Linked DNA regions of Diaphorobacter ruginosibacter. The protein of the gene in region 2 interacts with the protein of the main gene of each other region in a pairwise test. Links are inferred from orthologs where the notes say so. Each region holds a gene or a part of one and is shown on either strand. Other genes may lie near its edges.

Evidence for each region. Proteins that work in one complex are often made in the same cells at the same time.
Region 1: the proteins of ligA (region 2) and leuS interact in binary tests that used the Escherichia coli proteins (3 or more experiments, as listed by UniProt). The link is inferred for Diaphorobacter ruginosibacter from one-to-one orthologs.

What each region holds. Positions count from the first base shown.
Region 1 is NZ_CP060714.1:4,913,320-4,918,773, forward strand. What follows is about bases 1,528-4,713. They hold leuS (leucine--tRNA ligase), read left to right. Parts: upstream 1,528-1,840; coding sequence 1,841-4,513; downstream 4,514-4,713. Other genes in these bases: H9K76_RS22135 (LPS-assembly lipoprotein LptE), read left to right, coding at 4,556-4,713. In the rest of the region: H9K76_RS22120 (GDYXXLXY domain-containing protein), read left to right, coding at 1-231; H9K76_RS22125 (mechanosensitive ion channel family protein), read right to left, coding at 240-1,511; more of H9K76_RS22135, read left to right, coding at 4,714-5,068; holA (DNA polymerase III subunit delta), read left to right, coding at 5,086-5,454.
Region 2 is NZ_CP060714.1:2,517,573-2,522,754, forward strand. The notes cover bases 1,220-4,133. They hold ligA (NAD-dependent DNA ligase LigA), read right to left. Parts: upstream 3,770-4,133; coding sequence 1,670-3,769; downstream 1,220-1,669. Other genes in these bases: H9K76_RS11325 (penicillin-binding protein 1A), read right to left, coding at 1,220-1,640; H9K76_RS11335 (cell division protein FtsZ), read right to left, coding at 3,965-4,133. In the rest of the region: more of H9K76_RS11325, read right to left, coding at 1-1,219; more of H9K76_RS11335, read right to left, coding at 4,134-5,068; chromosome segregation protein SMC, read right to left, coding at 5,123-5,182. UniProt on the Escherichia coli protein: DNA ligase that catalyzes the formation of phosphodiester linkages between 5'-phosphoryl and 3'-hydroxyl groups in double-stranded DNA using NAD as a coenzyme and as the energy source for the reaction.

The DNA.
Region 1 (5,454 bases), 2.4 Mb from region 2 along the record:
TTCGAGCACGCCTCGTATGGTGATTTTCGCGTGCTGCCCGATGGGCGTGCGCTGCTGGTCGGACTGGCGGATGCGGACGGCCAGGCGATCGAGATGCCGCGCGGTCCCCGGGTCCCGCTAGAGGAGGAGACCGAGGCGATGGAGGAGCCCGCAGCCGTCGCGCCGGTCGCGCCCGAGGTGGCGCCGGCCGTGCCGGAGGCCGAGCCTGCGGCCCCCTCCGGGCGGAAGTAGCCCATCCTCTACTGCGACAGCGCGCCCACCTCGTTCTGTCGCAGTCCCAGCTTCACGTCATGGCCCGACGGATTCTGAAACGCCTGCAGCCCGAATTCGGGCAGGATCGCCATCAGGTGGTCGAAGAGGTCGCCCTGGATGCCCTCATATTCCACCCACGCGGTGGTCGCGGTGAAGGCATAGATCTCGAGGGGCGTGCCGTTGGTGGTGCTTTCCATCATGCGGGCCATGAGGGTCATGTCCTTGCGCAGGCGTGGATGGGCCCGGAGGTAGGCATTCACGTAGGCGCGGAAGGTGCCGATGTTGGTGAGCTTGCGCAGGTTCACGACCTCCTCCGCCATGTCGGGGGCCTTGCGCGCGAAGTCGCTGTTGTATTCACCGATTTCCTGCGTCTTGCTCTCGAGGTAGGGTTTCAGCAGTGCGATCTGCGAGAGCTCGTGGATCTCGGTGTCGGTGAGAAAGCGCACCGTCGCGTTGTCGATGAGGATGCTGCGCTTGATGCGTCGCCCGCCGGACTCCGACATGCCGCGCCAGTTCTTGAAGCTCTCGCTCATCAGCCGCCAGGTGGGAATGGTGGTGATGGTGTTGTCCCAGTTGCGGATCTTGACGGTGTTCAGCGCCATGTCCACCACCGCGCCATCCGCGCCCACCTGGTCCATCTGCAGCCAGTCGCCCACGCGCAGCATGTCGTTGCCCGTGAGCTGCACGCCCGCGGTGAACGAGAGGATTGTGTCCTTGAACACCAGCATCAGCACGGCCGACATCGCGCCCAGGCCCGAGAGCAGGATCAGCGGCGAGCGGTCGATGAGCGCGCCGACCATGACGATGCCCACGATCAGAAAGGTGACCAGCTTGCCGAGCTGCACGTAGCTCTTGAGCGAGCGCGTCTGGGGCCGGGTGCTGAGCGCCTGGGCGTTGTGGTCCTGGATCGCATCGAGCACCGCCACGACCACGCGCCCGATCGCCAGCACCGTGCAGGCCACGGCCACGTTGTGGATGATGTTCAGCACCACCGAAGACAGGTGCGGCACGGCGAACACGCCCACCTGGAACACCAGCGAAGGCACGATCTGCGCAACCCGCCTGAGCACGCGCCTGTCCATCAGGTTCTGCAGCCCGCCATCGGGCAGGCTGCCTGCCACGCGCGGCACCACGTTCAACAGGACGAGACGCGTGATGAAACGCAGCACATACGCGAAGACCGCGAGCACGGCCAGGCCGATGGCGCTCTGCATCCATGGATCGAGGTGGCTGATGGTGTCGTAATACTCGGAAAGCACGGGTTCACACTCCTTGTGGTGGCTTCGGGGGTGAAAGATGGGATCGTCGGGCGAGGCTGTCGCCCGCGTGGGGCGGCCCGCTTTTGCTCCTTGATTGGGAGCGCGCGATCCATGTGTGACATGAGAAATGCCGGAAAGATCCCTCTATTTTCGCATGCCCTGTCTTGACCATGCCCACCGCCGGGTGCTTGGGCGGGGGTGTCGAGGTCCGGTGCGGGCCGTGTAACGGAGCCGAAAACCGGGGTTCAGGCAAACGCCTACAATCTTCGACCATTCGGTTCGCGTCAACCCTTGGGCATTGCGGCCGCGTTTCTTCCCATTCGAGTTCCATGCAAGACAAATACAACCACGCCGAGGTCGAGCGCGCCGCGCAAGGCCACTGGACCGCCAACGACGCCTATCGCGTGACCGAGGACGCTTCCAAGCAGAAGTTCTATGCCTGCTCCATGCTGCCGTACCCGAGCGGCAAGCTGCACATGGGCCACGTGCGCAACTACACGATCAACGACATGCTCACGCGCCAGCTGCGCATGAAGGGCTTCAACGTGCTGATGCCCATGGGTTGGGACGCGTTCGGCCTGCCGGCGGAGAATGCGGCGCTCAAGAACAAGGTGCCCCCGGCCAAGTGGACGTACGAGAACATTGCCTACATGAAGGGCCAGATGCAGGCCATGGGCCTCGCGATCGACTGGAGCCGCGAAGTCGCCACCTGCGATCCCGAGTATTACAAGTGGAACCAGTGGCTGTTCCTCAAGATGCTGGAGAAGGGCATTGCCTACCGCAAGACCCAGGTCGTGAACTGGGACCCGGTGGACCAGACCGTGCTCGCGAATGAGCAGGTGATCGACGGCCGCGGCTGGCGCACCGGCGCACTGGTGGAAAAGCGCGAGATCCCCGGCTACTACCTCGCCATCACCGACTACGCGCAGGAGCTGCTCGACCACGTGCAGATCGGCAATGAGAAGGCCACGCTGACCGGCTGGCCCGACAAGGTGCGCCTGATGCAGGAAAACTGGATCGGCAAGTCCGCGGGCGTGCGCTTCGCATTCACGCACGACATCCGGGGAGCGGACGGCCAGCTGATCCAGGACGGCCGGATGTACGTCTTCACGACGCGTGCCGACACCATCATGGGCGTGACGTTCTGTGCCGTGGCGCCCGAGCATCCGCTCGCGCAGCATGCGGCACAGTCCCACCCCGGGCTTGCGGCCTTCATCGAGGAATGCAAGAAGGGCGGCACGACCGAGGCGGAACTTGCCGTCAAGGAAAAGGAAGGCCTGCCGACGGGCCTGTTCGTCACGCACCCGATCACCGGCAAGCAGGTGGAAGTGTGGGTGGGCAACTACGTGCTGATGAGCTACGGCGACGGCGCCGTGATGGGCGTGCCCGCGCACGACGAGCGTGACTTCGCGTTCGCGCTCAAGTACCAGTTGCCGATCCGGCAGGTGGTGGCCGTGGAGGGCGAGACCTACGACGCCACCCAGTGGCATGACTGGTATGGCGACAAGGAGCGCGGCATCACCATCCATTCCGGCGAGTTCGACGGCATGGGCCACAAGGACGCCGTCGCAGCCGTCGCGAAGGTGCTCGAATCCAAGGGCCTGGGCGAGCTCAAGACCACCTGGCGCCTGCGCGACTGGGGCATCAGCCGCCAGCGCTACTGGGGCACGCCGATCCCGATCATCCACTGCGAGGACTGCGGCCCGCAGCCCGTGCCCGAGAAGGACCTGCCGGTCGTGCTGCCGCAGGACCTGGTGCCCGATGGCTCCGGCAACCCGCTCGTCAAGAGCGAGGCCTTCCACGCCGGCGTGGTCTGCCCTTGCTGCGGCAAGAGCGCGCGCCGTGAGACCGACACCATGGACACCTTCGTGGATTCGTCGTGGTACTTCATGCGCTATTGCGATGCGAAGAACAGCGAGCAGATGGTGGCCGGCGGCTCCGACTACTGGATGCCCATGGACCAGTACATCGGCGGTATCGAGCACGCGATTCTTCACCTGCTCTATGCGCGTTTCTGGACCAAGGTGATGCGCGACATGGGCCTCGTGAAGATTGACGAGCCCTTCACGAAGCTGCTCACGCAAGGCATGGTGCTGCGCGGCGCGTTCTCGCAAAAGGCCGAGAGCGGCGCGAAGGTCTATTACTGGGAAAAGGACGTCGACGTCATCAAGAACGAGAACGACGTGGTGATCGGCGGCACGCTCAAGGCCGACGGCTCCAGGCTCGACTACGAGATGACCACCATGTCCAAGTCGAAGAACAACGGCGTGGACCCGCAGGACCTCATCGAGAAGTACGGCGCCGACACCGCGCGCCTGTACACCATGTTCACCTCGCCGCCCGAGCTCACGCTGGAGTGGAACGAGTTCGCCGTGGAAGGCAGCTACCGCTTCCTGCGCCGCGTGTACAACTTTGGCGCCAAGCTGGCGGGTGCTGAGTTTGACGCTGCACGCGCCAAGGCCACGGCCAGGAACGGCGTGGCAGGGGTCAGCTTCGGCAAGGAAGCCAAGGCGCTGCGCCTCGAAATCCACACCGTGCTCAAGCAGGTGGATTACGACTACCAGCGCATGCAGTACAACACCGTGGTCTCCGGCGCGATGAAGATGATCAACGCGCTCGAGGACTTCAAGGCGCTCGACAGCGAAGGCGGCCGCGAGGCCGTGGTCGAATGCTTCGGCATCCTGGTCCGCGCGCTGTACCCCGCAACGCCGCACCTCGGTCACGCATTGTGGAGCGAACTGGGCTACGCCAAGGCTCAAGGCGATCTGCTCGACACCTCGTGGCCCGAAGTCGATCCACAGGCGCTGGTGCAAGATGAGATCGAACTCATGCTGCAAGTGAACGGCAAGCTGCGCGGCTCCATCGTCGTGGCCGCCGGTGCCGACAAGGCCACCATCGAAGCCGCTGCCTTGGCCAACGAGGAATACCAGAAGTTCGCCGAAGGCAAGGCCCCGAAGAAGATCATCGTGGTGCCGGGTCGCCTGGTCAACGTGGTCGTCTGACGGCGAAGCGGCCCAGTCACGCAGGAGATGCCAAGCACCATGATGCAAAAACGTACCGTTCTCACCATGTTCGCTGCCGTGCCGCTGCTGGCGGCATGCGGCTTTCGCCTGCGTGGCGCGCCCGATTTCAGCTTCAAGTCGATCTATGTGAAGTCGCAGCCCGGCTCGCAGATGTCGCGCGAGCTGATCCGCACGCTCAAGGGAGCGGGCGGCAACATCACGGTGATCACCGAGCCCGAGCGCATCACGGAGGCCGAGGTGGTCTGCAACATCCTCTCGGAAGCCCGCGAACGCGTGGTGGTCGGCCTGAACGCCTCGGGCCAGGTGCGCGAGCTGCAACTGCGGCTGCGCATCCACTTCTCGCTGACGGGCCCGCAGGGGCAGGAGTACATCACCAACACCGAATTGCTGCAGCAGCGCGACGTGAGTTACAACGAATCGATCGCGCTGTCCAAGGAGGGTGAAGAGGCCATGCTCTACAAGAACATGCAGACCGATCTGGTGCAGCAGCTCATGCGCCGCCTCGCCAAGGTCAAGCTGATCCCCGTGTCCTGATCGCCCGGGACGAACGCATGCAAGTCGCCCTGAACCAGCTCGCCGGACATCTGCAAAAAGGCCTGAAGCCGCTGTACGTGCTGCACGGTGACGAGCCGCTTCTGCAGCAGGAGGCGGTCGACGCCATACGTGCGGCAGCGCGTGCGCAGGGGTACTCCGAGCGCAGCAGCTTCACCGTGCAGGGAGCGCATTTCGACTGGAGCAGCGTGCTTGCGGCCGGTGGCTCGCTCTCGCTGTTCGCGGACAAGCAGATCATCGAAATCCGTGTTTCCTCCGGCAAGCCCGGCAAGGACGGCGGCGCAGCGCTGCAACAGATCGCGCAGGAGTCTGCAGGCAACGAAGGCACGCTCACCATCGTGATGCTGCCGCGTCTGGACAAGGCCACG
Region 2 (5,182 bases):
GGACTGGTACCGAGTGCGAGCGCAGGCACTTCATCCAGTCGCGATTCGCGTACCCCCATGGCGCGCGCGAGTTGCGCCACACGCTCGGGGCCGACAGCCTGCATCACCTGCGCCGTGATGATGTTCTTGGAATAGGCCAGCCCGTCGGACAGCGTCATCGGCGCATAGCTGGGGGCCGAGCCGTCGGTGGGCTTCCACACCTGCTTGCCGCCCAGCGGGATCTCGACAGGCTCGTCCATGAAGGTATCGCTCGGCAACATACCCTTGGCGAAGGCTGCGCCATACACGAAGGGCTTGAAGGTGGAGCCCGGCTGGCGGCGCGCGGCCTGTACGTGGTCGAACGGGTCCTGCGCATAGTCGCGGCTGCCGACCCACGCCAGCACCGTGCCGTCACGCGGGTCAAGCGCCATGAATCCCGCCTGCACGCGCGTCTTCTGCTGCTTGAGACGGCTCAGGAAATTGCTGTCGGCCAGCAGCTCCTTCGCCACTTCGTCCGGCTCGCCGCCCTTGGCCACGGCCTGTTCGTACTGGGTGGATTCGCGCACCAGCTTCTGCACCAGCGGACTCTTGGCACTCCAGACGCTGCCGGGTGCCCACGCCGTGTTGGCGACGGCCTGCAGTGCCTTGCCCTGCTTGTCGATCGCCTGGTTCGCCATCTCCTGCAGCTTGCCGTTGATGGTGGTCCGGATGACCAGGCCGTCCGAGTACAGGCTGTAGCCGTTGCGGTCGGCCCAGTCGATGAGCTGGCGGCGCAGCTGCTGCGCGAGATGCGGTGCAAGGCCATTGACTTCCGCCTGGCGCTCGAAACGGATGCGCAGCGGGCGCTTGACGAGCTTCTCGTAGTCGGCATCGGACAGCTTGCCGCGCTTCTTCATCTGCGCGAGCACCGTGTTGCGGCGGTCCTGGGCGCGCTCGGGGTTCAGCACCGGGTTGTAGTAGACCGTGCCCTTGAGCATGCCGATCAGCGTGGCGCTCTCCAGCACCGTCAGATCGAAGGCCGACTTGTCGAAATAGGTACGTGCCGCCATCTCGATGCCGAAGGCGTTGTAGAGGAAAGGCACGGTATTGAGATACGTCTCCAGGATCTCGTCCTTGGAGTACGTCATCTCGATCTTGATGGCGGTGATCGCTTCCTTGAGCTTGCGGTTGAGCGTGGGCGCGCGGCCGATCTCCTCGGGATAGAGATTGCGCGCGAGCTGCTGCGTGAGGGTGGAGCCACCCTGCTTGTCACCGCCGAGCGTATGCACCACGGCGGATGCCGTGCGCTTCCAGTCGAGGCCGAAGTGGTCGTAGAAGCGGTGGTCCTCGGTCGCGATGAGCGCATCTTTCACCGGCTGCGCGATGCCGTCGAGCGGAACCCACTCGCGGTTGATCCACTTGTACTCGGCCAGCAAGCGGCCATCGGCGGACACCAGTTGCGCAGGCTGATCGGTCTTGGCCTTGCGCAGGTCGCTGATCGACGGCGTGAACGGAATCAGGATCAGCACGTATAGGAACAAGGCCAGGGGCCCGGCCGCCAGCAGCCACCACAGGTTGCGCCTGGACTTCCAGGGCCTGCCGGGCCAGGGAATGCCCCTTAGCGCTGCCGCCGCGGGCTGCCCGGCGGCCTGAATGGGGTCTTGGCTATCTTGCTGGGGCATGGATGCGGCTCTCTGGCTATTCTTGTTCATCACGGCTGCGATGCAGGGCGGCTCAGCAGTTCCAGCATGCCGGCCTCGTCGAGCACCGGCACGCCAAGCTCCTGCGCCTTCTCGAGCTTGCTTCCCGCTTCCGCGCCCGCGACCACGTAGCTGGTCTTCTTGCTCACCGAGCCCGACACCTTGGCGCCCGCGGCCTCGAGCAGGTCCTTGGCCTGGTCCCGGCCCATGGTGGGCAGCGTGCCGGTGAGCACCACGGTCATGCCGGCCAGAGGCAGGGATGCGGCCTGCCGTGGCTCGCCCTCTTCCCAGCTCACGCCGCAGGCACGTAGTTGCTCGACCACCTCGCGGTTGTGCGGCTGTGCGAAAAAGGTGTGGATCGACTCCGCCACGACCGGCCCCACATCATTGACCTGCAGCAGCGCCTCGACGCTTGCATCCATGATGGCGTCCAGCTTGCCGAAGTGTTTTGCGAGGTCCTTGGCCGTGGCCTCGCCCACATGGCGGATGCCCAGGCCGAACAGGAAACGCGGCAGCGTGGTTCGCTTGGATTTCTCAAGACCATCGAGCACGTTCTGCGCGGACTTCTCCGCCATGCGGTCGAGCGAGGCCAGCGCGACCAGTCCCAGCCGGTAGAGATCCGGCAGCACACGCACCACCTGTCCTTCCACCAGCTGGTCGACCAGCTTGTCGCCCAGGCCCTCGATGTCCATCGCGCGGCGCGCGGCAAAGTGCAGGATGGCCTCCTTGCGCTGCGCGGCGCAGAACAGGCCGCCCGTGCAGCGATGATTGGCCTCCCCTTGCTCACGCACCACCGCGCTGCCGCATATCGGGCACTGCGCCGGCATGCGGAAGTTGGGAACATAGTGCGCCCGCTCGCCCGGAATGCGCCCGACGACTTCCGGAATCACGTCGCCCGCCCGGCGCACGATCACGGTGTCGCCGACCCTCACGCCCTTCTTGCGGATCTCGAAGATGTTGTGCAGCGTGGCATTCGTCACCACCACCCCGCCAACCTGCACCGGTGCCAGCCGCGCCACGGGCGTGAGCTTGCCCGTGCGCCCCACCTGCACGTCGATGCCGTCCAGGTGCGTAGGCATTTCCTGCGCCGGGTACTTGTGCGCCACGGCCCAGCGCGGCTCGCGCGACTTGAAGCCCAGCTGGCGCTGCAGTGCAAGACTGTTGACCTTGTAGACCACGCCATCGATCTCGTAGGGAAGCGTCGCACGCTCCTCGCCCATCCGGCGATGAAAGGCAACCAGCGCATCGGCACCGCTCGCCACGCAGACCTGGGGCGCCACCGGGAATCCCCAGTCCTTCAGGGTCCGGAGCATGTCGTAGTGGGTCTTGAAATCGGGGCCGCCCTCGGAAGCCGGGCTGATCTCGCCCAGGCCATAGGCGAAGAACGACAGCGGCCGCTGGGCCGCGATGTTCGAATCAAGCTGGCGCACCGCGCCGGCCGCCGCATTGCGCGGGTTCGCGAACAGCTTGCCGCCGGCCGCCGCCTGGCGTTCATTGAGCTTTTCCAGATCGGCGCGTCGCATGTAGACCTCGCCGCGTACCTCCAGGATCGGAGGGACGCCCCTGCCCTCGGGCAATGTCAGTGGAATCTGGCGGATGGTGCGGATGTTGTGCGTGACATCCTCGCCGACCTCGCCATCGCCACGCGTCGCGGCCTGCACCAGCACGCGGTTCTCGTAGCGCAGGTTCATCGCGAGGCCGTCGAACTTGGGCTCGGCCACATATTCGACCGCTGGCGCGGACTCGGGCAGTTCAAGCTCCCTGCGCACGCGCGCATCGAAGGCCATGGCACCGCTGGCCTCGTTGTCCGTCTCGGTCTGTATGCTGAGCATCGGCACGGCATGGCGCACCGGCGTCAGGCCATCGAGCACCGCGCCGATCACCCGCTGCGTCGGCGAGTCGGGCGTGACGATCTGGGGATAGGCCGCCTCCAGCGCTTCGAGCTGCTGGTAGACACGGTCATACTCGCCATCAGGCACCGTTGGCGCATCGAGCACATAGTATTCGTGCGCCCAGGCATTGAGCTGGTCACGCAGCGCGTTCACCTTGGCAACGACCTTGGAAGGCACGTCCTGCGGCGGAGAAGAGAAAAGGTCAAAACTTTCGGCCATGGCCCGTAGCATTCTTTCTGCCGCGCGGGAGTCTGTCTCTCACGCCGGCACATGTGCGCAAACGCACTTGAGACGGCAGATGGTTCACACGCAAGATGCCGTCGGATGGCCCGCACTGTCGGTCAGGAGTGGCCGCCATCATGAAATACGGTCCTGTCCCGGGCAGATGCGCAGCCCCGTTGTCCCCGTATCGGGTCAGCTGAAGAGGCGGCGGGCAAGCGCCGAGCCTGCCGACAGCTCGCGGCTATCCAGCTTGTCGTAGAGCGTCTCCAGATCCGCGGTGATCGGATCCATCGTCATGGCGGGCAGTGGCGAGCCATTCTGGTCGCACAGCACGCCGTCCATGGTCTTGCACAACTGGGCAGCAACCTCGCGCAGGCGCGTGAAAGGCTGCTCGCTGCGGTGCACCTGCGCGACGTCCAGGCTCAGCAGCAGGTCGCGGATCGCCGACTGCTCCGGGTCGTCCGACAGCGCCGCCTGGGTGTCATAGGACAGCGTGAGGATCGGCGGCAGGCCCGCCTCGGCCGCCGGCAGCACGAGGCGGCCGGGCATGGCGCCCTGCGTGAAGCCGACCGTGGCGGCATTCTGCTGCACATAGCCCGGGCTCCAGGCGGCGTGGCGCGCACGCAGCATGAAGCTGAGCTGCGCATCATGCTCGCTCGCGAACTGGTCAAGCTCGCGGGCACGCGCCACCTCGTGCAGCATGTCGGGGAAGTCCACCGCGGCGCCGATGTTGTCGACAAAGCCCTGCGCCTTCATCACGAACTCGGAAAACTCGATCTCGTTGAGCGGCCCCAGGCGATTGGCCAGTTGCACACCCGCCTGGAACTGCCGGTAGCGCTGGCCCGCCACGGGCCCTTCCCATTGATGGGTAGCCTCGTTGAGGCCTTCAATCGCAAAAGGCTTGCTGCCCGCGCGGCGGGTGGGAGGCAACGCCGCCAGGGCGGCATCGCCCGACACCAGCTGGTCGGCGACGATGGGCGCCATGGCGTCCAGCAGCGGGTCAAGGCCGCCACGCCGCTCCGCCTGCGGCACCGGCATCTGCAGCACGTCCTTCAGGTCGACCGAATGGCCGTCGAAGCTGGGCTCGATGCCATGTTCCGGGCCGAGTCCGTTGGCACCCACGCCTTCGAAACCGGGCTCGAGACGGGCAGCCGACGCATCCGATGAGGCCGCCTCGGGCTCGGCAGGCCGGGCACGCTTGGGCGCATTGCGGTGCGTGGACCAGGCGTTGTAGCCGACGACAACCGCCAGCACGAGTCCGCCGGCAATGATGAGTGCAATCTGAAAAGTGCTCATGGTGAATTCAAATCGTTGTGCTTTCCATGGCGGCCGGCATCGTGGTCCGGCCCGTCATGCCTCGGCCATCGAAAGCGCGGACTCCATGTCCACGGCCACGATGCGCGACACACC